3 regions of the Kitasatospora sp. NPDC059599 genome follow, and region 2 is predicted to be linked to each of the others. Evidence: riboswitches for the same ligand, from Rfam matches in the RefSeq annotation. Region 2 holds a riboswitch; each other region holds the start of a gene.
The links. Region 2 has a riboswitch for S-adenosylmethionine ahead of ACFV04_RS11125 (IclR family transcriptional regulator). Riboswitches for the same ligand answer to the same signal wherever they lie in the genome.
Positions count from the first base shown of each region.

Region 1: another riboswitch for S-adenosylmethionine. It lies ahead of ACFV04_RS20865 (aminotransferase class V-fold PLP-dependent enzyme); the one in region 2 lies ahead of ACFV04_RS11125 (IclR family transcriptional regulator).
Region 3: another riboswitch for S-adenosylmethionine. It lies ahead of thrC (threonine synthase); the one in region 2 lies ahead of ACFV04_RS11125 (IclR family transcriptional regulator).

Region 1 is NZ_JBHWCL010000057.1:4,952-12,356, reverse strand. Features, by position in the region: gene ACFV04_RS20890 (NlpC/P60 family protein) at 1-724, opposite strand, end outside; gene ACFV04_RS20885 (NYN domain-containing protein) at 924-2,225, opposite strand; gene ACFV04_RS20880 (hypothetical protein) at 2,617-2,880, opposite strand; gene ACFV04_RS20875 (rhomboid family intramembrane serine protease) at 3,082-3,864, shown strand; gene ACFV04_RS20870 (Lrp/AsnC family transcriptional regulator) at 3,906-4,187, shown strand; gene ACFV04_RS20865 (aminotransferase class V-fold PLP-dependent enzyme) at 4,201-5,589, opposite strand; SAM riboswitch class IV at 5,641-5,759, opposite strand; gene trpD (anthranilate phosphoribosyltransferase) at 5,895-6,971, opposite strand; gene ACFV04_RS20855 (hypothetical protein) at 7,091-7,405, opposite strand, start outside.
Region 2 is NZ_JBHWCL010000022.1:13,587-20,991, forward strand. Features, by position in the region: gene ACFV04_RS11110 (SDR family oxidoreductase) at 1-253, shown strand, start outside; gene ACFV04_RS11115 (transcriptional regulator) at 468-1,328, opposite strand; gene ACFV04_RS11120 (hypothetical protein) at 1,480-1,971, opposite strand; SAM riboswitch class I at 2,143-2,285, shown strand; gene ACFV04_RS11125 (IclR family transcriptional regulator) at 2,485-3,198, shown strand; gene ACFV04_RS11130 (threonine/serine exporter family protein) at 3,290-4,543, opposite strand; gene ACFV04_RS11135 (helix-turn-helix domain-containing protein) at 5,004-6,302, shown strand; gene ACFV04_RS11140 (cobalamin B12-binding domain-containing protein) at 6,616-7,008, shown strand; gene ACFV04_RS11145 (methylaspartate mutase) at 7,005-7,405, shown strand, end outside.
Region 3 is NZ_JBHWCL010000015.1:2,123-9,527, forward strand. Features, by position in the region: gene ACFV04_RS08130 (extracellular solute-binding protein) at 1-704, shown strand, start outside; gene ACFV04_RS08135 (cupin domain-containing protein) at 825-1,175, opposite strand; gene ACFV04_RS08140 (DUF3263 domain-containing protein) at 1,278-1,505, shown strand; gene otsB (trehalose-phosphatase) at 1,560-2,399, shown strand; gene ACFV04_RS08150 (trehalose-6-phosphate synthase) at 2,386-3,852, opposite strand; gene ACFV04_RS08155 (glucosyl-3-phosphoglycerate synthase) at 3,891-4,898, opposite strand; SAM riboswitch class I at 5,070-5,206, shown strand; gene thrC (threonine synthase) at 5,223-6,530, shown strand; gene ACFV04_RS08165 (MoaD/ThiS family protein) at 6,598-6,876, shown strand.

The DNA.
Region 1 (7,405 bases), on a different contig from region 2:
TCATCGCCTTGGCCACGGCCACGGCCGCGTAGCCGCTGGCCGGCGGCAGGTTGCTCAGGTCGACCCGGTCGCTGCCGCGCGAGGCCCGGTCGTCCTGCGCCTGCTGGGCCTTCAGCGCGGCGCGGTCGGCGGCGCTGAGCGAGTTCAGCAGGTCCTGGGCGGCCTGCAGCTTGGTGTTGACGTCCGCCTTGGCCTGGTTCAGGTCCTTGGTGGTGGTGTCGAGGGAGGCCAGCACGGCGGCGGCCTCGGACTTCTCCTGGTCCAGCCGGCGCTGCTGGTCCAGCAGCCCCTTGAGCGCCTCGGCCTGGCTGGCGCTGGCCTGCTGGACGGTGGAGGCCTTCTGGAGGTAGCCGGACGGGTCGGAGGAGAGCATCAACTGGACGGAGGGGTCGATGCCGTTGGTGCGGTACTGCTCGCCCGCGACCTCGGCCAGCCCGCCCTGCAGCTGGGTCATCTGCTCCTGGCCGCGGGCCACCTGGTCCTGCAGCTGGTCGGCCTGCTTGCGCAGCTGGTCGGACCGCTCCTTGGCGCCGTTGAACTTCTCCGCCGCCTGCTCCTGCTCCTCCTGGAGCTGGTCGATCTGCGCCTTGACGTCCGTCTTGTTCGGCTGCGGCGCGGCGTGGGCGGCCACCTGGGCCGAGAGGGCGACCGCGGTCGCAGCGGCAGCGGTGAGCACGGAGACCCGCGCGCGGCTCGGCTGCTTGGGACGGCGGTGGGAGGCCAAGGGACCGGCTCCTTCTTCCAACGGACTCACCCGATTGGATGAGATTCCGGAAAATAGGTTTGACGGCAGACCCTAGTGCGGATCTACCGGTTTTGCCACTCCCCCGAAGGCGTGAACTCCGTTTCCCACACCGACTTCACCGGACCCGCACACCACTGCGAAACCGGCGCTGAGCAGGCGTCATCCCGCCCGGCCCGGTTCAGGGCCGGGCCAGCCGGTTCAGCAGCAGCACCGACGCCACCGGGCGCGCGCCCGCCTTCCGCACGCCCTCCGCGACCTCCCGGTCGGCGGACACCACCACCACCGGACGGCCCTGCGGCTCCGCCCGCACCAGGCGGCGGATCAGCTCGTCCGCGGTCTCCCCCGTCCGGCTGAACCGCACCCGGACCCCGCGCGGCGGCGCCATCATCACCGGAACGTCCAGGTCCTGCCCGTCGAACACGCAGGTGACCTCCGCCTGCGTGCGCTGCGCCAGCATCGCCAGCCCGCCCAGCAGCCGGATCCGCTGCTGCTCCAGCGGCAGCGTCGGATAACCGGTCTTGGTCACGTTGTAGCCGTCCACCACCAGGTGCACCTGCGGGATCGCCAACAGCTGGTCCAGCAGCGCCGGGTCGTCCTCGGCCAGCCCCCGCCGGGCCACGTCGTGCGGGGAGGCCGCCCCCGGCACCACCGCCTCCACCAGGTCCGCCGGGCGGATCTGGGAGACCGGCAGCGCCAGCTCCCGCTGCAGCCCCTGGGCCGACTGCAGCATCGTGTCCAGCAGCAGCCGCAGCCTCATGTCCTCGACGCTGCGCCCCTCGCGGGCGGACCGGCGGCCCTGCTCGGCGGCGGTCTCCAGCTCGGAGACCCGGTGCTTGAGCCGCCGCGCCTCGGTCTCGGCGGCGCTGCGCTCGGCCGCGCCCTGGGCCTTCAGGGCCTCCAGCTCCCCGGCCACCCGGCGCGTCTCCGCCTGCGCCCGGCGGGTGTCGCTCTCCAGCGACCGCACCTTCTTGCGCAGCGACTCGGCCTCCCGCCGGACGCCCTCGGACTCCGCGCGCTGACGCTCCAGGTCCGCCCGCGCGGCGGCCCGCACCTCGGCCAGCTCCGCCTGCAGCTTCTCCACCAGCCGGGACGCCTCGGCGGCCGCGTCCTCGGCGCCGGCCCGCTCGGCCTCCTCGCCGACCTCGGCGACCAGCCGGCTCCAGCCCGCCGAACGCACCAGGTAGGCGGCGGCCGCGACGTCCATCGGATCGGCGGCGCCCGGGACGCTGCCCGACTCCAGCGCCCGCACCAGGTCCGGCTGCCCCAGCCGCAGCCGTTCCGCTATCCGCACCCGGAAGGCCGGCTCCGCCTCCAGCGCGGCCGCCAGCGCCGTGGCCGCGTACTTGGCCCGCCGCGCCGGGGTGAACTTCACGTACTGACGCAGGCTCTGCGGGAGCTCACCCGGCGGCAGGCCGCCCAGCGCGTCCGAGGCCAACCCGACCACGCGACGGCGCACCCCCTCGGGCAGCGGCCGGTCCAGCTTCTCGACGGCGCGCTCCGCGGCGGGGCCGGAGAACCCGGGGAGTTCCGAGGGGGTCGGGGAGCCGGCCGCGTCGGAGGCACCGGACGAGGCGCCCTCCGCCGCGAAGCCCTCCGCACCGCCGTGCCCGGACCCGCCGACCCCTGGCTCACCGGCTGCGGGCACGGCGCTCTCCGCCGCTCCCGTCCCGGCGTCCGGCGTCTGCGCAGCGGGCCGAAGCCCCTGCGCTTCGCCGGGCTCCTTCGCTGCGTCCACCACGTCCTCGGCTCCGATCCTGTTTCCGGCTGGGTACGGCCGCGACTGCCCCCTGTCGTCACGCTCCGTGTGTCTTGTCTGTATTGTCCCGTGCGGCGGACGGGCGCGCCGCGCACCGCCCGCCGCTCCGCGGTGATCAGCCCTGCTCGGTCGGGGCCTCCGCGCCCTCGGCACCCGGACGGGCCACCAGCTCGACCTGGTCCACGGCGTTGCACCAGCGGCAGCGCACCGACTCGACGGTCTCGCTCAGCACCTCGGTCTCCTCGACCTCGGAGTCGCCGGCCAGGTCGAAGTGCAGGAACTCCGTCACCCGCGCGGTGCGGGTCACGTCGAAGCGGGTGAGGTTGCCGCACAGGGTGCAGCGCCAGCGCGTCTCGGCGGTCAGGGCGGGGACGGTCATCGGGGGTCCTCTCGGGTGGTCCCTGCGTGGGCTAGGCGCTCCCCCCGGAGCCCCGGCGTCGGCGGCGGGAGGCGGGAATGCCCGTGCCAAGCCTATTGCCTGGGGCAACCATCGCGACCACCGGTCAGCGGAATAGCGGGGCTAGTCCACCTGCCGTAAACCGCCGTGTCACCAGCGGCGCCCGGAGGGATGCTTGGCCGCATGGCGCTCGCGGCCCCCGACCACACCGCCGAGCGGGGAGACCGGCCGGAGGCGGCCGCCCCGGCGGTCACCTACGCCCTGATCGCGGTCAACACCCTGGTCTTCCTCCTCGGCCCGGCCGCCGGGCTGAATCCGCTGTACGGCACCGGCCAGACCCGGGTCTGCGCGGAGCAGCGGTACGAGCAGCGCTGGGGCGCGGTCCCGGCCGAACTCCTGACCGGACGATCGCTGACCACCGAACAGCTCGCCGAGGCCCCCGACCCGGTCCCCGGCTGCCCGGCCGCCCCGACGCCGGGCAAGCACCCGGCGCTGTCCGCCCTCACCGGCCTCTTCCTGCACGCCGGTTGGCTGCACCTGCTCGGCAACCTGCTCTTCCTCCACGTCTTCGGCCCCACCGTCGAACGGCGGCTGGGCCGCGCCCGGTACGCCGTCTTCTACCTGGCCGTCGGCAGCCTGGCCGCGTACGGCTTCGCGCTCGCCGAGGCGCACTCGCCGGATTCCACCCGGGTCCTCATCGGCGCCTCCGGCGCGATCTCCGGCGTCCTGGGCGCCTACCTGCGCTTCCACCCGCGCGCCCGGGTGACGACCCTCGTCCCGCTGCTGTTCTTCCTGCCGCTGCGCTTCCCGGCCTGGCTGGTGCTCGGCCTCTGGTTCGCCCTGCAGTGGTGGTCGGTGCACGCGGCGGGCCCGGGGGTGGCCTACCTGGTCCACGTGATCGGCTTCTCGGCCGGGTTCCTCTACGCCTGCACCGTGGTCCGCCACCCCCCGAGACGACCCGGCTGACGCCCGATACGCTGGCGGCACCCCACAAAGGAGCCGGAACAGTGATCACCGCCATCGTCCTGATCAAGACCAGTGTCGACCGCATCCCGGAGATCGCCGAGGCCATCGCCTCCATCGAGGGCGTCAGCGAGGTCTACTCGGTGACCGGTGGGTACGACCTGGTCGCGATGGTCCGGGTGCGCCGTCACGACGACCTGGCCGAGGTCATCCCGGGCCGGCTCAACAAGGTCCCGGGCGTGGCCCACACCGAGACCCAGATCGCCTTCCGCACCTACTCCCAGCACGACCTGGAAGCGGCCTTCGCCCTCGGCCTGGACGAGTAGCGGCGCCTCCGGCTCAGCCCTCGCGGCGGCCGCGGTCGACCTGCACCGTCGCGACGCAACGCCCGCCCTCGTTGCGGTAGTTCCACGCCGCGCCGTCCGTGACCAGCTCGCGGACGGCGGTCAGGAAGCGGTCGACGTGCTCGTCCGGAGTCCCGGCTCCGAAGCTGACCCGGATCGCGTTCAGGCTGCGCTCGCCCGGCAGCGAGGGCTCCGGCGCACCGCACTCGGAGACCGGACCGGGCGCGACGTCCTCGTCCCCGAGCAGGGTGCGCACCAGCGGGTGGGCGCAGAACAGGCCGTCGCGCACGCCGATGCCGTACTCGGCGGACAGCGCGGCCGAGAAGTGCGAGCTGTTCCAGTCCCGGACGACGAAGGACAGCACGCCCACCCGCGCCGAGCCGGCGCCGAACAGGTTCAGCACCCTGACCTCGGGGATCTCCGCCAGCCCGGCCGTCAGCCGGTCGACCAGCTGCCGCTCGCGGGCCTCCAGCGCGTCGAAGCCGGCCTCGCCCAGTGCCCGGCAGGCCGAGGCGATCGCGTAGGCGCCGATGACGTTCGGCGAACCGGCCTCGTGCCGGGCCGGGCCGGTGTGCCACTCCACGGCCACCGAGCCGTCCGTCTCCCGGGCCACCGTCCGGGTCGCGCCGCCGCCGGCCAGGTACGGCTCGGCCGCGTCCAGCCAGTCCGCCCGGCCGGCCAGCACCCCGGCGCCGAACGGCGCGTAGAGCTTGTGGCCGGAGAAGGCGATCCAGTCGACGTCCAGCTCGCGCACCGAGACCCGGTGGTGCGGGGCCAGCTGGGCGGCGTCCAGCACCACCCGGGCGCCGTGCCGGTGCGCGGTCCGGGTCAGTTCGGCGACCGGCCACAGCTCGCCGGTCACGTTGGAGGCGCCGGTGACGCAGAGCAGCTTCGGGCCTTCGGGCGCCTGGGCGAGGGCGGCGTCCAGAGCGGCCACCGCCCCGGCGCGCGAGCGCGGCGCGCGCAGGTAGGTGACGTCCAGTCCGGCGTGCGCCCAGGGCAGCAGCGAGGCGTGGTGCTCGGTCTCGAAGGCGAACACCCGGGTGCCGGCCGGAACCGCGGAGGCCAGCAGGTTGAGCGAGTCGGTGGTGGCCCGGGTGAAGACCACCTGGTCGCCCTCGCGCAGGTCGAGGAACCCCGCGACGGTGCGGCGGCTCTGCTCGAAGAGGTCGGTGGACAGCTGCGAGAGGTAGCCGGCCCCGCGGTGCACGCTGCCGTAGTACGGCGCGTAGGCGGCGACGTCGTCCCACACCCGCTGGAGCGCCGGGGCGCTGGCCGCGTAGTCGAGCGCCGCGTAGCCGACCTTCTCACCGCTGGCGAGCGGGACCTGGACGTCGGCGCCGAGGACGGCGAGGGGGGCGCAGGTTTCGGTGGCGAGGGACATGAGGATGCACTCCTTCGGGGTATGGGGACCCCGGGAGTGCTAGTCGTCGGGCGTCCGCGCTTGCCGCACGGACGGTGTGCCGTGGCGACCCGGTCCTCACCCAGGGCACCCCGCCACGGACGGAGGGTTGCCGGACAGCAAGCTGGGGCTTGACGCTGTCACTCATGACCTGCCGTCGACTCTAGGGTCGCGTCCAGCGGGCGGTCAAACGGGTATCCACCATCCGGACAGCGCACGCGCCCTCCCGCCTCCGCGGACGCCGGGAGCCCGCGCCGGCGCACCGGCACGGGCTCCCGACCACCGCTTCAGCTCCGGCTGGTGGCCTCCGACCAGCGCCGCAGCAGTTCCTGCGCCGCACCCGAGTCGATGGCCTCCGCGGCCCGCGCCATGCCCGCCGCGAGCTGCTCCGCCAGCGGCGCGTCGCCCAGGTCGAGCGCGACCAGCGCCGCCGCCGTGTTCAGCAGGACGGCGTCCCGCACCGGCCCGCGCTCCCCCGCCAGCAGCCGGCGCGCGACCTCGGCGTTGAACGCCGGGTCCCCGCCGCGCAGCGTCTCGATGCCGACCAGCTCGATGCCGACCTCGCGCGGGTCGAAGGAGGTCTCGGTGACCACTCCGTCGCGCACCACCCACACCCGCGAGGTGGTGGTGATGGTCAGCTCGTCCAGTCCGTCGTCGCCGCGGAAGACCAGCGCGGTCGAACCGCGCCGGGCGAGCACCCCGGCGATCAGCCCGGCGAGCCGGGTGTCGAAGCAGCCCACCGCGTGCGAGGTGACCTTGGCCGGGTTGGTCAGCGGGCCGAGGATGTTGAAGGCGGTCGGCACCCCGAGGTCGCGCCGGGCGGTGGCGGCGTGCCGCATCGAGGGGTGGAACTTCGCCGCGAAGCAGAAGGTGAGGCCGACCTCCTCGACCACCTCGGCGATCCGCCGGGCGGGGAGGTCCAGCGCCACGCCGAGCTTCTCCAGCACGTCCGAGGACCCGGTCGACGAGGAGGCGGCCCGGTTGCCGTGCTTGACCACCCTGGCGCCGGCCGCCGCCGCGACGATCGCCGACATCGTGGAGATGTTGACGGTCTTCGCGCGGTCGCCGCCGGTGCCGACGATGTCCACCGCGGGGCCGGGGACGTCCAGCGGCTCGGCGTGCGCGTACATCGCGTCCACCAGACCGCTGACCTCGTCGACCGTCTCGCCCTTGGCCCGCAGGGCGATCATGAAGCCGGCCACCTGGGCGGGGGACGCCTCGCCGCTCATGATCCGGTCCATCGCCCACGCGGTGGAGGAGCGGTCGAGGTCCTCCCCCTTCAACAGCGCCGACAGGAGGTCCGGCCAGGAGCGGACCACCTGCGCGGGGTCGCTACCGCCGTTCGCAGGGTTCACGTTCACCATGGCTGACTCCAGCTGTTGTCGGTTCCCCCGCTCCGGGGGACGTCCGTACGGATGGAGCCAGCCTATCGAGCGGCGGGGCGCCGATGGCCCCCTCTTCTCTACTACTGAGACGGGACCGCTCAACGAGCGGCCGGAGCCCGCTTCGCCAGCCGCGCCCGCAGCAGGGTGGCGACCGCCTCGGCCAGCGCCACCGGGTCCACCGGGTGGGAGATCGCGGCGTCGGCGCGGCTCCAGGCGGCGAGCCAGGAGTCCTGCGGCCGGCCGATCAGCACCAGCACCGGCGGGCAGCCGTAGATCTCGTCCTTCAACTGCCGCCCGAGCCCCAGCCCGCCGGCCGGGACGGCCTCGCCGTCCAGCACGCAGAGGTCCACGCCGCCCTTCTCCAGTGCCTTGAGCACCGCGGGGGTGGTCGCGCACTCCAGGTAGGACAGCTC
Region 2 (7,405 bases):
CGATGCCGCCGACCGCTCCGCGCTCTACCGGGACGCCACCGAGCCGATGCGCGAACAGCTGCGCGGGATGGCGCAGTTGCCGACGGTCAGCCGACCCGAGGACTTCGCCCGGGACGTCCTGCGGATCGTCGCCGCCGACACCCCGCTGCCGGTGCGCATCCCGGTCGGCGCCGGGAGCCTGGACTCCATCGCGGCCGCCGTGCACGCGGGTGCGGAGGAACTCGCCGCCGTCCGGGGCCTGTTGGACGGGTGACGCCGACCGCGGGCGTCGGGCGCCGGGGGCCGCCGGAGCGGACGTGGACCCTAGGGCTTGTCTGACAATTCGCGTCGCATCAGCGCGCGGCGTTGGGCGCCCGGCTGGGCGTGCCGCCGGAGCGTCCTCGTACTGGACGTACTTGGACGATTCGGCGGTGCGTCCAGGCGGGATGCCCGGCGTCGTGCGCGCGGCGGGAATTGTCAGACAAGCCCTAGCCCCGCTCGGCCGCGGGCGGGTCGAAGGCGCGGAAGAGCGAGAGGTCCGGTGCCTGCTCGCGGATCGCGGTCCACCGCTCCTGGAAGGCGTGCCGCAGGCGGGCGGGCGGCCAGGGGGAGGGCCGCAACTCCGGAGGGAGGAGCGGGTCGTGCTCCAGCGCGTGGCCGAACGCGTCGGCCAGGCGCAGCGCGGTGGCGACGAGTCCGGTGGAGCCGTGCGGGGTGCCGGTCGGGCCGCCGGCGGGGGTGTCCTCGACGGGGTGTCCGAGGGCGTCGGCGAGCGGGCCGTACGCGGCGAGGGTGTCGGCCGCGGGCCACAGGCGTTCCGCGGTGGTGGCCGGGTCGGAGAATCCCGGGCCGGTGAGGCGGGTGGCCTCCGCGGTGATGAGGTAGGTGTCGACGGTGGACCGCGAGGTCTCGTCGGTCAGTTCCCGTACGAGGTCGTGCGGGCTGACGTAGGTCCCGGGCGCGAGCGGGACGCCGCCGAGCCGGGTCAGCGCGGTGCGGAGCGCGTCGCGTTCGGCCCGGCGCTGCTCGGGGACGGAGAAGGTGTAGAGGCGCCAGAGCCCGTCCCAGGGGGCGAGTCCGGTGTCCTGCGCGTAGGCGAGGGCGACGAACCGGGTGTCCGCGTCGGTGCGCAGCCGGCCCGCGTCGGTCAGGTGGAGGCGGCCCTTGCGGCCCCGCCCTTCCTGGCGCAGCACGCCCGCCGCCTCCAGCCGGCGGACGGCGAGCCGCACCGGCTGGTCCGCGAGGCCGGCCGCCGCGGCGACGTCGTAGACGTAGTCGAGCGAGGCGGTGCCCCGGGGGTCGAAGCAGGCCTCGACGACCGTGCGCGGCGCGGGCTTGTATTCGGGCACGGGAGTCCTCGGTTCGTGACGGCGCGTCCCCGGGCGGGGCGTGCGGCCACTGTGCCACACCGGGGCGGGCGCTCCCGCGGACCGCGGGCGGGGCGGCCGCCCCGGGTGCGGCGGCCGGTCCGACCGGCCCGGCGCCCCCGCCGACGCGGGGTCAGGCGCCCTCCCAGGGGTAGCCGTGGCGCCGGAAGGCGGAGGCGATCGCGGCCTTGCCGCCCTCGACGTCGTCGTCGAAGAGGACGCGCCCGACCGGCGACTCGATCCGCACCTTGCCGCCGTGGCGGAAGACCCCGCCGACCTGGTCACGGGTGATGACGCGGGTGTCGTCGCCCTCGGTGATCGTGATGTCCTCGTCCGAGATGCGCAGCGTGGCGCTGTGGTACGTGAGGAGGAGCCCGGCGACCAGGCCGGCGACGGCCAGCAGTACCGGCCGTCCGACGACCATCGCCGGGGAGTCGAAGGAGCCGAGGAACCGCACGGTGTCCGCGTACGGGATCGGGTGCCGGGCGGCGAACCCGAGGAGCCAGGGGACGGCGAAGCCGAGACCGGCTCCGGCCGCACCGCAGAAGGCCCAGACGACCAGCTTGGTGTCCAGCGGCATCCGGAGCTCGGTCGGGGTGGCCGGAGAGCCGGGATCGTTCTTCATGAATACGACCGTAGCATATTCGATAGATATCGGCGGCCGATGGCCGGCACCGGCCGGGGGGGCGGGTGCGCGCCGCGGCGGGCGGCGCCCGGCGGTGCGGCGTGCCCGTCTCCCGTGCGCGGTGGGGGGAGGTTTGGCGAGCGGCCCGGGGAATCTTGTATGGTTCCTGGCGAATCATCCAGAGGGGTGGAGGGACCGGCCCTACGAAGCCCCGGCAGCTCCCCGGTCGACCCGGCGTCCGAAGTACGCGCCGTGCCGTCCGGGATCAGTGCCAACTCCGGCCTGCCGCCACTGTGGCGCGGGAAAGATGAGGAGACACGGTGCTCTCTGTGCTGTCCTTCGCCCGGGCGCTTCCCGCCCCGGCCCTTTCGCGTACCCGTCTCGTGCCCGGCGCAGGCAATCGGCCGACTTCTCCGGCCCGTCCTCGCTGACCACCCCCCCCGCTCCCCGCGGGGAGCCTCCGTGAGCACGGCCCGCCCGCCGCTCACGGGATCTGAGACGGAGTACCCATCCATGCAGAACACGAGCGGTGTCGGCGTGCTCGACAAGATCACCTCGATCCTCGGCACCCTGGAGGCCGGTCCCACCACCCTGGCCGGACTCGTCGCCGCCACCGGACTGGCGCGGCCCACCGCCCACCGGCTGGCCGTGGCACTCGAACACCACCGCCTGGTCACCAGGGACATGCAGGGCCGGTTCGTCCTCGGCCCCCGGCTCGGCGAGCTGTCGTCCGCGGCGGGGGAGGACCGCCTGCTGGCCGCCGCCGGCTCGGTCCTCACCCACCTGCGGGACATCACCGGCGAGAGCGCCCAGCTCTACCGCCGGCAGGGCGAGATCCGGATCTGCGTGGCCGCCGCCGAACGCCTCTCCGGCCTGCGCGACACCGTTCCGGTGGGCATCACCTTCCCCATGAAGGTCGGCTCCGCCGCACAGGTCCTGCTCGCCTGGGAGGAACCCGAGCGGCTCCACCGCGGCCTGCAGGGTGCCCGGTTCACCGCCACCGCGCTCAGCGGCGTACGGCGCCGCGGCTGGGCGCAGTCCATCGGCGAGCGCGAACTCGGCGTCGCCTCCGTCTCCGCGCCCGTCCGCGGACCGTCCAACCGGGTCGTGGCCGCCGTCTCCGTGTCCGGCCCGATCGAACGGCTCACCCGGCACCCGGGTGCGCAGCTCTCCCGGGCCGTCGTCGAGGCGGCCGACCGCCTCACCGAGGCCCTGTGCCATGCCTGACCGGGGCTCCCGGCCCCTTTTCGCGCCGGTCACGCCCGGCCGAACCGGGCCGCGGTCCGGGGCCCGGGCGCGGCCCCGGTTCGGCCCCGTTTCAGCCCCGGGGTTGCAGCACGGCGAGGGAGGGGCGGGGGATGCGGCCGATGACCGAGCCGATCAGGGTGCCGATCGACACCCCGAACAGCGCCGACACGGCCGCCAGCACGGCCTGCGCCCCGTTGCCGACCTCGATCTGGGCGGTGTTCAGCAGGCCGAAGGAGCCCGGCACCACGATCCAGAACGCCGGGAGGTAGAGCACCTGCCAGAGCGGACCGCCCGGCAGCCAGTGCACCAGGGTGGCCGCGCACGCGGCGGAGACCGCCCCGGCCAGGCCGCCGATCGCCGCGCCGTGCGCCATCCCCACCGTCACCTGGACGGTGGCGCTCACCGCGATCACCACGACGATCCACGGGACGGCCGAGGGCGGGGTGTGGACGTTGACCACCAGCCCGGCCACCGCGATCGCCAGCCCCAGCCCGATCACCCACCAACTCGGCTTCGCCACCTGGACGTTGGCCAGCGCCGAGGCCGGCATGCCGGTCGCGGTCGCGGCCGCGACCAGCCCCGCGAGGAACAGCGTCAGCTGCACCGCGCCGGACACCAGCCGGGCCGAACCCGCACTGGCCGCACCCGCGGCGATCTCCGACAGTCCGGTGACCAGCAGCCCGCCCGGCAGCAGGATCGCCAGCGTGGCCACGATCGTCCGCAGCGGGCCGTCCAGCAGCGAGGCCCGCGCGAGCGTCAGGACCAGCAGGGACACCAGGAACCCGGCGGTGACGGGCAGCAGCGGCCGCAGGTACGGCATCCGCCGGGCGAGCACGGTCAGCCCCACCACGATCAGCGAGCCGAGCCCGGCCGCCAGCACGTTCGCCGCCGCCGGCTGCAGGAAGAGGCAGACGCCCACCCCGACCGGCAGCGCCCCGAGGTCCGCCACCCAGGTGGGCCAGTGGGCCGGCGCCCGCCGGATCCGGTCCAGTTCGGCCAGGGCCCGCGGCCCGTCGAGCTCACCGGCGCGCAGCCGGTGCACCAGGTGGAGGACGTCCGCCGTCTGCTCGAACCGCAGGGCGGCGCCCACCGGCTGGAACCTGGCGCCCTCGTCGGGGCCCAGGGCGACGAACAGCCCGTTGGTCAGGGCCGCGACCCGCACCTCCGGAGCGCCCGACGCCCGCCCCAGGCCGCGGAGTTCCTCCTCGACCTCGTGGACGGGAAGGCCGCCGCCCAGCAGGGCCTCGCCGAGGTCGAGCAGCAGGCGGCAGAGCGGGTCGGGCGGGGCGCCGTCGCCCCGGACCGATGGAGACTTGGTGGACATGGCAGGTATCGTCCCATCCCGCCCGCTTCGGTCCGCGTGTGCCCCGGTCTGATCGGTTCCCGCCGGGTCGGTCCCTGTCGCCGAACCCCGGCCCCGCCCTGCTGCCGCCCCGCCCGTGCCCGGCCGCCCGTACCCGCTGCCGTCGCCCCGCCTCGGGCGTCCCCGGCCGGGCCGCTGGTCGGTCGGACCCGCTCACGGGCGGTACCGGCGGTACTTCCGGCGGTCCGCCGAACGTGATGTGAGGCCCGCGTGAAGGTCGCGGGTGGGGCCGGTGATCGGCCGTTGATCGGACGTAGACGCCGAGCCTGGAGCATCGGGAACCGGAGGGAACCGGTTCGGAGGCCACAGCCTGACCACCGGGGCCAGTACGGCCGGACCACGGGCCGCGCGGGCACCCAGTGCTGCGGCCGCCGGACCGGACCTCCAGCGAGAGTCCGAACCACGGAAGGGCAGACGAGGCATGGACAGCGGGCAGTCGGTGCAAGCGGTGAGGACGGCGGCGGGCTTCGGCGAGCAGCTGCGGGTACGGCGCGAGCGGATCGGGCTGACCCAGCAGTGCCTGGCCGATCACGCCACCCTGAGCGTGCGGGCCATCCGGGACATGGAGAGCGGCCGGGTGCGCCGGCCCCGCAACGAGACCGTCCGGCTGCTGGCGGACGCGCTGCGGCTGGAGGGCCGCAGCCGCACGGACTTCGAGGAGGCCGCCCGCCGGCACCCGCTCGCCGACGAACCGGCGACGGTGCCGGCACCGGCCGCGCCGCCGGTGGCGCGCGGGGCGATCGTCGGCCGCGAGATGGAGACCGAGGTCCTGGTCGACGCCTTCGCCGTGCACGGGGACCGGCTGGTCTCGCTGGTCGGCCTCGGCGGGGTGGGCAAGACCCGGCTCGCCCTGGAGGTCGCCCGCCGGGTGCACCTGGCCGCCCGCTGGTCGGTGCGCTGGGTGGACTGCGGCGGCGGCCCGCACCCCTGGCGCGGCCTGCCGGACGGCCTCGCCCGGGACATCGGCGACCGGCCAACCCTGCTGGTGCTGGACGGCGCCGACAACGGGGTGGACGCCGGACAGCTGGACGCCCTGTTCCAGCACTGCCCCGGGCTGCGGGTGCTGATCACCGCCCGCGAGGCCCGGCCGCTGCCCGGCGGCCAAGTCATCCCGCTCGCGCCGCTGCCCGTCCCGGCCCCCGAACTCGACGCCGAACCGGAGGCGTTGGCGCAGGTCGGAGCCGTCCGGCTGCTGCTCTCGCACCTGAGCCGGCTGCGCCCCGGCTACACCCTGGAGCGCTCCGAGGCACCCGCCGTCGCCGAGCTCTGCCGCCACCTGGACGGCCTGCCGGGCGCCTTGGAGCGCGCGGCGGGCTGGGCGCTGGTGCAGTCCACCGGCCAGCTGGTCGCCCGGCTGGCGGCCGTCCCGTTCACCCTGGCCGCACCGCCGCTGGTGTTCGGCGCGCGCGGCGACGTCCGTGACGAGGTGGAGCCGGCGATCCGACGGCTGACGGACCGCCAGCGACAGCTGCTGGAGGTCCTCGTGGACGAACCGGGGGACTGGTCCGGGGAGGACGCGGTGGTCCGCACCGGCTGGGCGCTGCAGACCTGCCTGGCGACGGTGCACGAGTTGCTGTCGCGCGGGCTGATCCGCAGCGTGCCCGCCCGGGACGGCGTGCGGTTCACGGTGCTCAACCTGTGCCGGCGCCTCGTCCGGGAGGAGCCGGGGCTCCGGCTGGCCCCGGCCGGGGACGTGCCGCTGCTCGCCGTCGCGGGCTGACGGCGCGGGCCGACGGACGCCCGGGCGTGGACGTGGGGGCTGGGCGCGGGGGCGGTGGCGCGGCGCCGTGAGCCGATAGCGGGCCCCGGCGGGCCGTCGATTCTGCCGCATTGTGCCGCAGGAGCTGCCGCTTGCCCGGCCCGATCGTTCCTAACGTTCTCCGTGGGCCGGGCCGCCGCGGAACACGCGCCGGAATCCCCGGTCCGCCGGCCCGGGCGTCGGCGGAAATCCATCGACGATCTCTACCGATGAGGGCTGAGTTGTGCAGCACGGAAATGCCGAACCCGGCGGGCTGGACGTCGTCGTGACGACGATGGCCTCGGACTCGCACACCTGGAACCTGGTGTTCCTGCAACTCCTGCTGGAGGAGATGGGCCACCGGGTGACGAACCTGGGCGCCTGCGTCCCGGACGCGCTGCTGCTCGCCGAATGCCGGCGGATCGTGCCGGACCTGATCGTGATCAGCAGCGTCAACGGGCACGGCCACCAGGAGGGCCTGCGGGTGATCCCGTCCCTGCGCGCCTGCCCGGAACTACGGCGCACGCCGACCGTCATCGGCGGCAAGCTCGGCATCGCCGGGGCCGACGACCCCGACCGTGAGCGGACGCTGCTGGCGGCCGGCTTCGACGCCGTCTTCGAGGAGGGCGCCTCGGTGGACCCGTTCCGCGAATTCGTCGACGGGCTGCGCTCCCGGGTCCTGCTGTGACCGGCTTCGGCGCGTTCGTGGCGCAGGCCGCGGAGGCCGGTGCCCTGGTGGTGCAGCCCCGGATGGGGATGGCGGAGGCGGCCCGGATGCGGGACGGCCTGCTCGCCACCCGGGGGGCGGCCGCCGTCACCGTCGGCACCATCACCCTGGACAGCTACACCCGCACCGGAGACCTCGGCGCGGCGCGGCGAGCCCTGGCCGTCGGGGCCGGCCTCAACGGCTACCCGATCGCCACCCACCCGGTCGAGGTCACCCGGGCGGTCCTGGACGGGGTGGCGGACGCCGGCTTCCCGGTACAGGTCCGGCACGGTTCGGCCGCACCGGAACGGATCTTCGAGGCGCTGCTGGCGGCCGGACTCGACGCCACCGAGGGCGGGCCGGTCTCCTACTGCCTGCC
Region 3 (7,405 bases), on a different contig from region 2:
CGTACGGTCTCCCGCTCGGGCCGGAGGAGGCACCGGCGGAGTCCATGCTGTGGACGCTGAGCGGCGGCGGGAGCATCTCCGACGACGTCGGCAACTACACCATCGACAGCGCCCAGAACCAGGCCACCTTCAGCTGGCTGAAGAGCAACCTGGTGGCGACCGGGCTGACGTACCCGGACCCGGGGAAGATGAACCGCACCCCGGTGTTCCAGGACTTCGCGGCCGGCAAGGTCGCGATGCTCAACGGGCACCCGACGCTGCTGCGGATGGCGACCGCGGGAAACATCGACTTCGGGACGGCGCCGATCCCGAAGAAGGACGGCGTCGGACGGACCGGGAGCCTCGGGGTCGCGGACTGGATGATGGCGTTCAAGGCGAACGGGCACAAGAACGAGATCAAGAAGTTCCTGTCGTTCGTCTACAACCGGGACAACCAGCTGAAGTTCGACGAGCGGTACAACCTGCTGCCGGTCACCCAGGACGCGTTCGACCGGATGTCGACGGACCCGAAGCACGCCGACCTCAAGCAGTTCGCGGTCGGGCTGGCCAACGCGAGCTTCTACCCGTTCGGGGACCCGGCGTGGGGCGAGGTCAGCAATCGGATCAAGGCCGGGATCGGGCAGGCCGTGACGGGCGATCCGAAGCAGGTGCTCGGGGGGCTGCAGGACGCGGCGGTGAACGAGGCGACGCGGGTCCGCAAGTAGCGTCCGGCCGTGGGGCCCGGTCCCGGGGGTTCCGGGGCCGGGCCCCTGCGCGTCCGCGTCCGCGGGGGGAACGCGCTCCGGGGAACGCGTCCGGCGGGAGCGTGATCAGGGGGAGCGTGGTCAGGGGAGCGTGATCGCGTAGGCCTTGCGGAGGGTCTCGTGGACCGTCCAGGTGGTGCGGTCGCCCTCGCGCAGCACCGCACAGTCGCCCGGACCGACCTCCAGGGTCGAGCCGCCCTCGACCTCGATGGTGGCCCGGCCGCTGAGGACCACGAACATCTCGTCGGCCTCGACGTCCGTGACCACGCCGGGGGTGATCTGCCAGATGCCGCGCAGCTGTCGGCCGTCGGCGGACTCGGAGAGGACCCGGCCGGTGACCTCGGGCGTGCCGGAGACGATCTGCGCGGGGTCGAGCGGGTCGGGTTCGAGGTCGGCGGCGGGGATGTGCACGGCGAAGCTGGGCGTGGTCATGGGGATGACGCTAGCCGGGCCGGCGAAGCGGTGGGGCGAGCACTGTGTGTCGGGGTCGCGCGGGAGAATGACACTCCGTAGTGGCGGGCGGAGGTGTGCGCGGTGGGCGAGCTGAGCGAGCGGGATCGGGCGGTGCTGGCGCTGGAGGGGCGGCAGTGGCGGACGGCGGGGGCCAAGGAGCGGGCGATCAGGGAGGAGCTGGGGCTTTCCTCGACCCGGTACTACCAGCTGCTGAACGCGCTGCTGGACCGGGAGGAGGCGCTGGCGCACGCCCCGGTGCTGGTGAACCGCCTGCGGCGGGTGCGGGCCGCCCGGCGGGAGGCCCGCTGACGCGGGCGTTCGACGCGGGCGTTCCGCGCCGGGACCGGGGGTAAGGGCCTCGGTATGGGATTCGAAGAGACGTGGGTGCCGGGGACCGAGGCCGGGCGGGACGGGGTGCGGGCGATCCTGCGGGCGCCCCGGGACACCGTGATCGGCCTGGACTTCGACGGGACCCTGGCACCGATCGTGGCCGACCCGAGCCTGGCCCGCGCGCACCCCGGGGTGGCCGGCGCGCTGCGGGTGCTGGCACCCGAGGTGCGGGCCGTGGTGGTGGTGACGGGACGGCCTGCGGCGCTGGCCGTGGAGTACGGGGGACTGGCCGGGGTGCCCGGGGTCGTGGTGCTGGGACACTACGGCGCCGAGCGGTGGGAGGACGGTGAGCTGACGGCGCCTCAGGTGCACCCCGGGGTGGCGGGTGCGCGGGAGGCGTTGCCCGGGGTGCTGGCGCGGTCCGGGGCGCCCGAGGGCACCGGCCTGGAGGACAAGGGCCGTTCGGTCGCCGTGCACACCCGGCGGACGGCGGCGCCCGAGGAGGCGCTGGAACTGCTGCGGGCGCCGGTCGGGGCGCTGGCGGCCGAGCACGGACTGGTGGTGGAACCCGGCCGGCTGGTGCTGGAACTGCGGCCGCCGGGCGTGGACAAGGGGGCGGCGCTGACCGGCTTCCTCCGGGAACGGGCCGCCGGATCGGTGCTGTACGCGGGGGACGACCTGGGGGACGTGGCGGCCTTCGCGGCGGTGGAGAAGCTGCGGGGCGAGGGGATGGCCGGGCTGCTGGTGTGCAGTGCGGCGGTGGGGGACGCACCGGTGCGCGAACTCGCCGACCGGGCGGACCTGGTGGTCCCGGGCCCGGCCGGCGTGGTGGAACTGCTGGAATCGCTGGGTCAGGCGCTCACAGCGCGTTGAGCTGGTCGAGGAACCACTGCTGCGGGGGGAGCGCGGTGGCCGCCGCCGCGAGGCGCTTGGTCCGGTCGGCGCGTTCCGCCTCGGGCATGGTGAGGGCGGTGTGCAGCGCGTCGGCGGTGGCGATGACGTCGTACGGGTTGACCGTCAGGGCGTCGTCGGCGAGTTCCGCGTAGGCGCCGGCCTCCCGGGAGAGGACCAGGGCGCAGCCGCGGTCGGAGACCACGGGGACCTCCTTGGCCACCAGGTTCATGCCGTCCCGGATGGGATTGACCAGGGCCACGTCGGCCAGGCGGTAGGCGGCCAGGGAACGCGGGAAGTCGTCGTCGACGTGCAGGATCAGCGGCTTCCAGGTGGGGGTGGCGAACTCGGCGTCGATCTCCCCCGCGAGGCGCCGGACGGCCGCCGTGTAGTCCCGGTACTCGGCCAGGTCGGTCCGGGACGGGTAGGCGAACGCGATGTGGACCACCCGGTCGTGCCACTCGGGGCGGGTGCGGAGCAGGTGCCGGTAGGCCTGGAGGCCGCGGACGATGTTCTTGCTCAGCTCGGTGCGGTCGACCCGGACGATGGTGCGGCGGTCGCCGACGGCCTCGCGCAGGATGGCGAGGCGCTCGTCCACGTCGGGCCGGCGGGAGCGTTCGCGCAGGAAGTCGGCGTCGGCACCGAGGGCGTGCACGCCCAGGCGGGTGGTGCGGCCGTCGTGGGTGACGGTGAGCGCCTCGTGGTCGACGGCGGCGCCGAGCAGGTCCTCGCAGCAGGCGGCGAAGGCGCGGGCCCAGCGTTCGGTGAGGAAACCGGCCCGGTCGGCGCCCAGGATGCCGGTGAGGACGTCACGGCCGACGTCGTCGGGCAGCATCCGGTAGTACTCGGGCGGGGCCCACGGGGTGTGCGAGAAGTGGCCGATCCGCAGGTCGGGACGGGCGGCGCGGAGCAGGGCCGGGGCCAGGGAGAGGTGGTAGTCCTGCACGAGCACCGCGGCGTCCGGGGCGGCTTCGGCAGCCAGCGCCTCGGCGAAGGCCGCGTTGTAGGCCCGGTAGGCGGCCCACTCGGTGCGGAACCCGGCGTCGAAGGCGGGCGCGGTGGGGGTCGCGTAGAGCAGGTGGTGGACGAACCAGAGGGTGGAGTTGGCGACGCCGTTGTAGGCGCGGGCGAAGGTCTCGGGGTCGATGTCCAGCATCCGGACGGCCTGCCCGCCGACGTCGTGGCCGGCCAGGTCGAGGCGGCCGTCGGGGGCCTGCGCGGCGGCTCTGCGGTCCGCGGCGTTGAGGGCCGCGCAGACCCAGACGGCGTTCGGGTCGTCGATCGCGGAGAGGCCGGACACCAGCCCCCCGCCGCCGCGCCGCAGGGTCAGCGTGCCGTCGTCGGCGGTGCTGAAGGACACCGGTCCCCGGTTGGAGGCCACCAGGACGGGGGCGGTGCCGGTCGCACTCGAACGTTCGGTCGTGAGATCGCCCATGGTTGGGATGTTGCCGGGGCTCCGGCGTGGCAAACCCCTCAGTGCCGGGTGGCGTATTCGGGGACGGTGTGCATCGGGGGGCGTTCCAGGGCGGTGATCTCGTAGGTGCGGGGGGTGAAGATGGGGGTGTCCCCGGCCGGGGTCCGGGGGCGGGGGTCCGGGTCGCGGGTGAACTGGGTGAGCTGGGGGTGGACCAGGTCGGCGGAGGCCTTGAGCCGGTGGGCGCGGTCGAGGCGTTCGAGGGCGGTGCGGTAGATGGTGGCGGCCATCCGGCCGAGGGCCTGGCCGTCCTGGTGGCGGTGGTGCCGGACGCCGACGTCCACCTGGGCCAGGGCGTCCAGGCCGACCAGTTCCAACGCGTCTACCAGCAGGCCGAGTTCGACGCCGTACCCGGTCGGGAAGGGCAGCCGTTCGAGCAGTGAGCGGCGGGCCGCGTACTCGCCGCCGAGGGGCTGGACGAACCCGGCGAGCTCCGGCCAGTGGAGGTTGAGGAGGGGGCGGGCGACGAGTTCGGTGACGCGGCCGCCGCCGGCCGGGACGACGGCGCCGGACTCCGTCTCCAGCGGGCGGTCGTACATGGCCTTGACCAGGTGGATGGACTCGTCGGTCAGCAGGGGGCCGACGATCCCGGAGACGAAGGCCGGGTCGAACTCGCGCAGGTCGGCGTCCACGAAGCAGACGATGTCGCCGCGGGTGACCAGCAGCGACCGCCAGAGCACCTCGCCCTTGCCGGGGGCGGCGGGCAGTCGGGGCAGGATGGCGTCGCGGTGCTCCACCCGGGCGCCGGCCTCGGCGGCGACGGCGGCGGTGGCGTCGACGGAGCCGGAGTCGACCACGACGAGTTCGTCGACGAGCGGGAGGCGTTCCATCAGTTCGCGGCGGACGGTGCGGACGATGTCGCCGACGGTGGCCTCCTCGTCCAGGGCGGGGAGGACCACGCTGACCGTGCGCCCGGTGCGCTCCTTGGCCGCGAGGAGGGTGCGGACCGGCCGGTCGGCGGCGCTCCAGGAGCGGCGGCGCAGCCAGGACGCCGCCTGCGGGAGCAGTGCGGGAGTCGGTTCGGCGGGCACGGAAGTCTCCTCGGCGGGTCGGGTGGGACGGGTCATCTCGCGTGGCGGACGGTCCCGTTCAGGATTGACGCCTTCGGATACAGTCTTCGTACAGCGGTCGGACCTTTGCACGCCGGGGTCACCGCTGAGCGCCACCACAATTTCACAAGCTCATCCAGAGGGACTGAGGGAACGGCCCGTTGACGTCCCGGCAACCTTCTCGCGCGGCTGTCGTCATACAGGCCCCGGCGGGACAGGTGCCAATTCCGGCCTGTGGCGCGACCGCGCTACGGGGAAGATGAGGAGAGAGGCCTCGCCATCATGGCTATCGACACTGTCGCACCCTCCCCCAGCCTTCGGCCGGGGGGACCCCGACCCGTGGACCTCGGCCCGGCCGCCGCGCTGTCCTGTCGCGAGTGCGGCACCCGCTTCCCGCTCGGTCCCAGCTTCGCGTGCCTGGAGTGCTTCGGCCCGCTGGAGATCGCCTACGAGTTCGGCAGCGAGGGCGCGGAGGAGCTGCGCAAGCGGATCGAGGCCGGTCCGACGTCCGTCTGGCGCTACGCGCCGCTGCTGCCGGTGCCGGCCGACGTGGCGTCCAAGCCGAACCTGAACCCGGGCTGGACCCCGCTGGTGAAGGCGGACAACCTGGGCCGGGAGCTCGGCTTCACCGCCCAGCTGCACATCAAGGACGACTCCGGGAACCCGACGCACTCGTTCAAGGACCGCGTGGTGGCGTGCGCCATCGAGGCGGCGCGGGCGTTCGGCTACACCACGCTGTCCTGCTCCTCCACCGGCAACCTGGCCGGCGCGGTGGGCGCGGCGGCCGCCCGGGCGGGGTTCCGGTCCTGCGTGTTCATCCCGCACGACCTGGAGCAGGGCAAGGTCGTCATGGCCGGGGTGTACGGCGGCGAGCTGATCGGCATCGAGGGCAACTACGACGACGTGAACCGCTTCTGCTCGGAGCTGATCGGCGACCCGGCGGGGGAGGGCTGGGGCTTCGTCAACGTCAACCTGCGGCCGTACTACGGCGAGGGTTCCAAGACGCTGGCGTACGAGATCTGCGAGCAGCTCGGCTGGCGGCTGCCGGAGCAGATCGTGATCCCGATCGCCTCGGGCTCGCAGTTGACGAAGATCGACAAGGGGCTGCAGGAGCTGATCAAGCTCGGACTGGTCGAGGACCGGCCGTACCGGGTCTTCGGCGCCCAGGCGGAGGGCTGCTCGCCGGTGTCGGCGGCCTTCAAGGCCGGCCGGGACGTGATCCGGCCGGTCAAGCCGGACACCATCGCCAAGTCGCTGGCGATCGGCAACCCGGCCGACGGCCCGTACGTGCTGGACATCGCCCGCCGCACGGGCGGCGCGGTCGAGGACGTCACGGACGCCGAGGTCGTGGCGGCGATCCGGCTGCTGGCGCGGACGGAGGGCATCTTCGCCGAGACCGCGGGCGGGGTGACCGTCGGCGTGCTGAAGAAGCTGGTCGAGACCGGGCAGCTGGATCCGGCCAAGGAGACCGTCGCGATCAACACCGGCGACGGCCTGAAGACCCTGGACGCCGTCTCCGACGCCGGGATGACCGCCGTCATCCGCCCGACGCTGGACTCCTTCCGCGCCGCCGGCCTCGTGTCCGCCTGAACCTCCCCCGTCCCGGCCCCGCCACCCGGGGGCCCGCCCCGCAAGGCCCCACCCCGCTAGGAGAGCCATGAGCGCCAACGTCCGCATCCCCACCATCCTGCGCACCTACACCGGCGGCGCCGCCGAGGTGACCGCCGAGGGCGCGACCCTGGCCGAGGTCATCGCCGACCTGGAGAAGAACCACGCGGGCATCGCCGCCCGCCTGCTGGACGACACCGGCAAGCTGCGCCGCTTCGTCAACGTCTACGTGAACGACGACGACGTGCGCTTCGCCGAGGGCCTGGCGACCGAGATCAAGGACGGCGCCGGCGTCTCGATCATTCCGGCGGTGGCCGGCGGCTGCTGAGCCGCGAATCCCCGCCATTCGGCCACCCGTGCGTACGGAATTCCGTTCTCCGTGCGCACGGGTGGCCGGTTGCATTCCGGCTGGAATCTTTCCGAGTCGAGTCGGAGTAGAGTGTCGCTCGGTTGGGAACAGGGGTTCCCTCTCGACCGCCCGCGCCGTTCCGCCCGGGCGCGTCCGGCCGGTGAGACCGGCCCGGCAATCATGTCAGGCCGATGTCAGAATTACCGCGGGGATTTGGGTAATTCGTCCGCTATGTCCGGCGTGAAATGCCGATATTTTTCCGATTCGGCCCGTCCTGTCCCTTGATCGGGCAGTGGAATTACCGGCGGTTGACCCTGTTGCAGAGGGCGTCGGTCCGGATACATTCAGCGGCGGTCGACGCAGTCACCCGCTCACCGGACGCCGTTCGGCGCCCCGCGCGGAGGGCTGCGGCGTGCACGGCTGCGCCCAGGGGGGGTTCCCCGGGCCGGCCTTCAAACCAACCCGGGCCCGCGACCTGCGGGCACGTGAAGGGCCAGCACAGCACTAG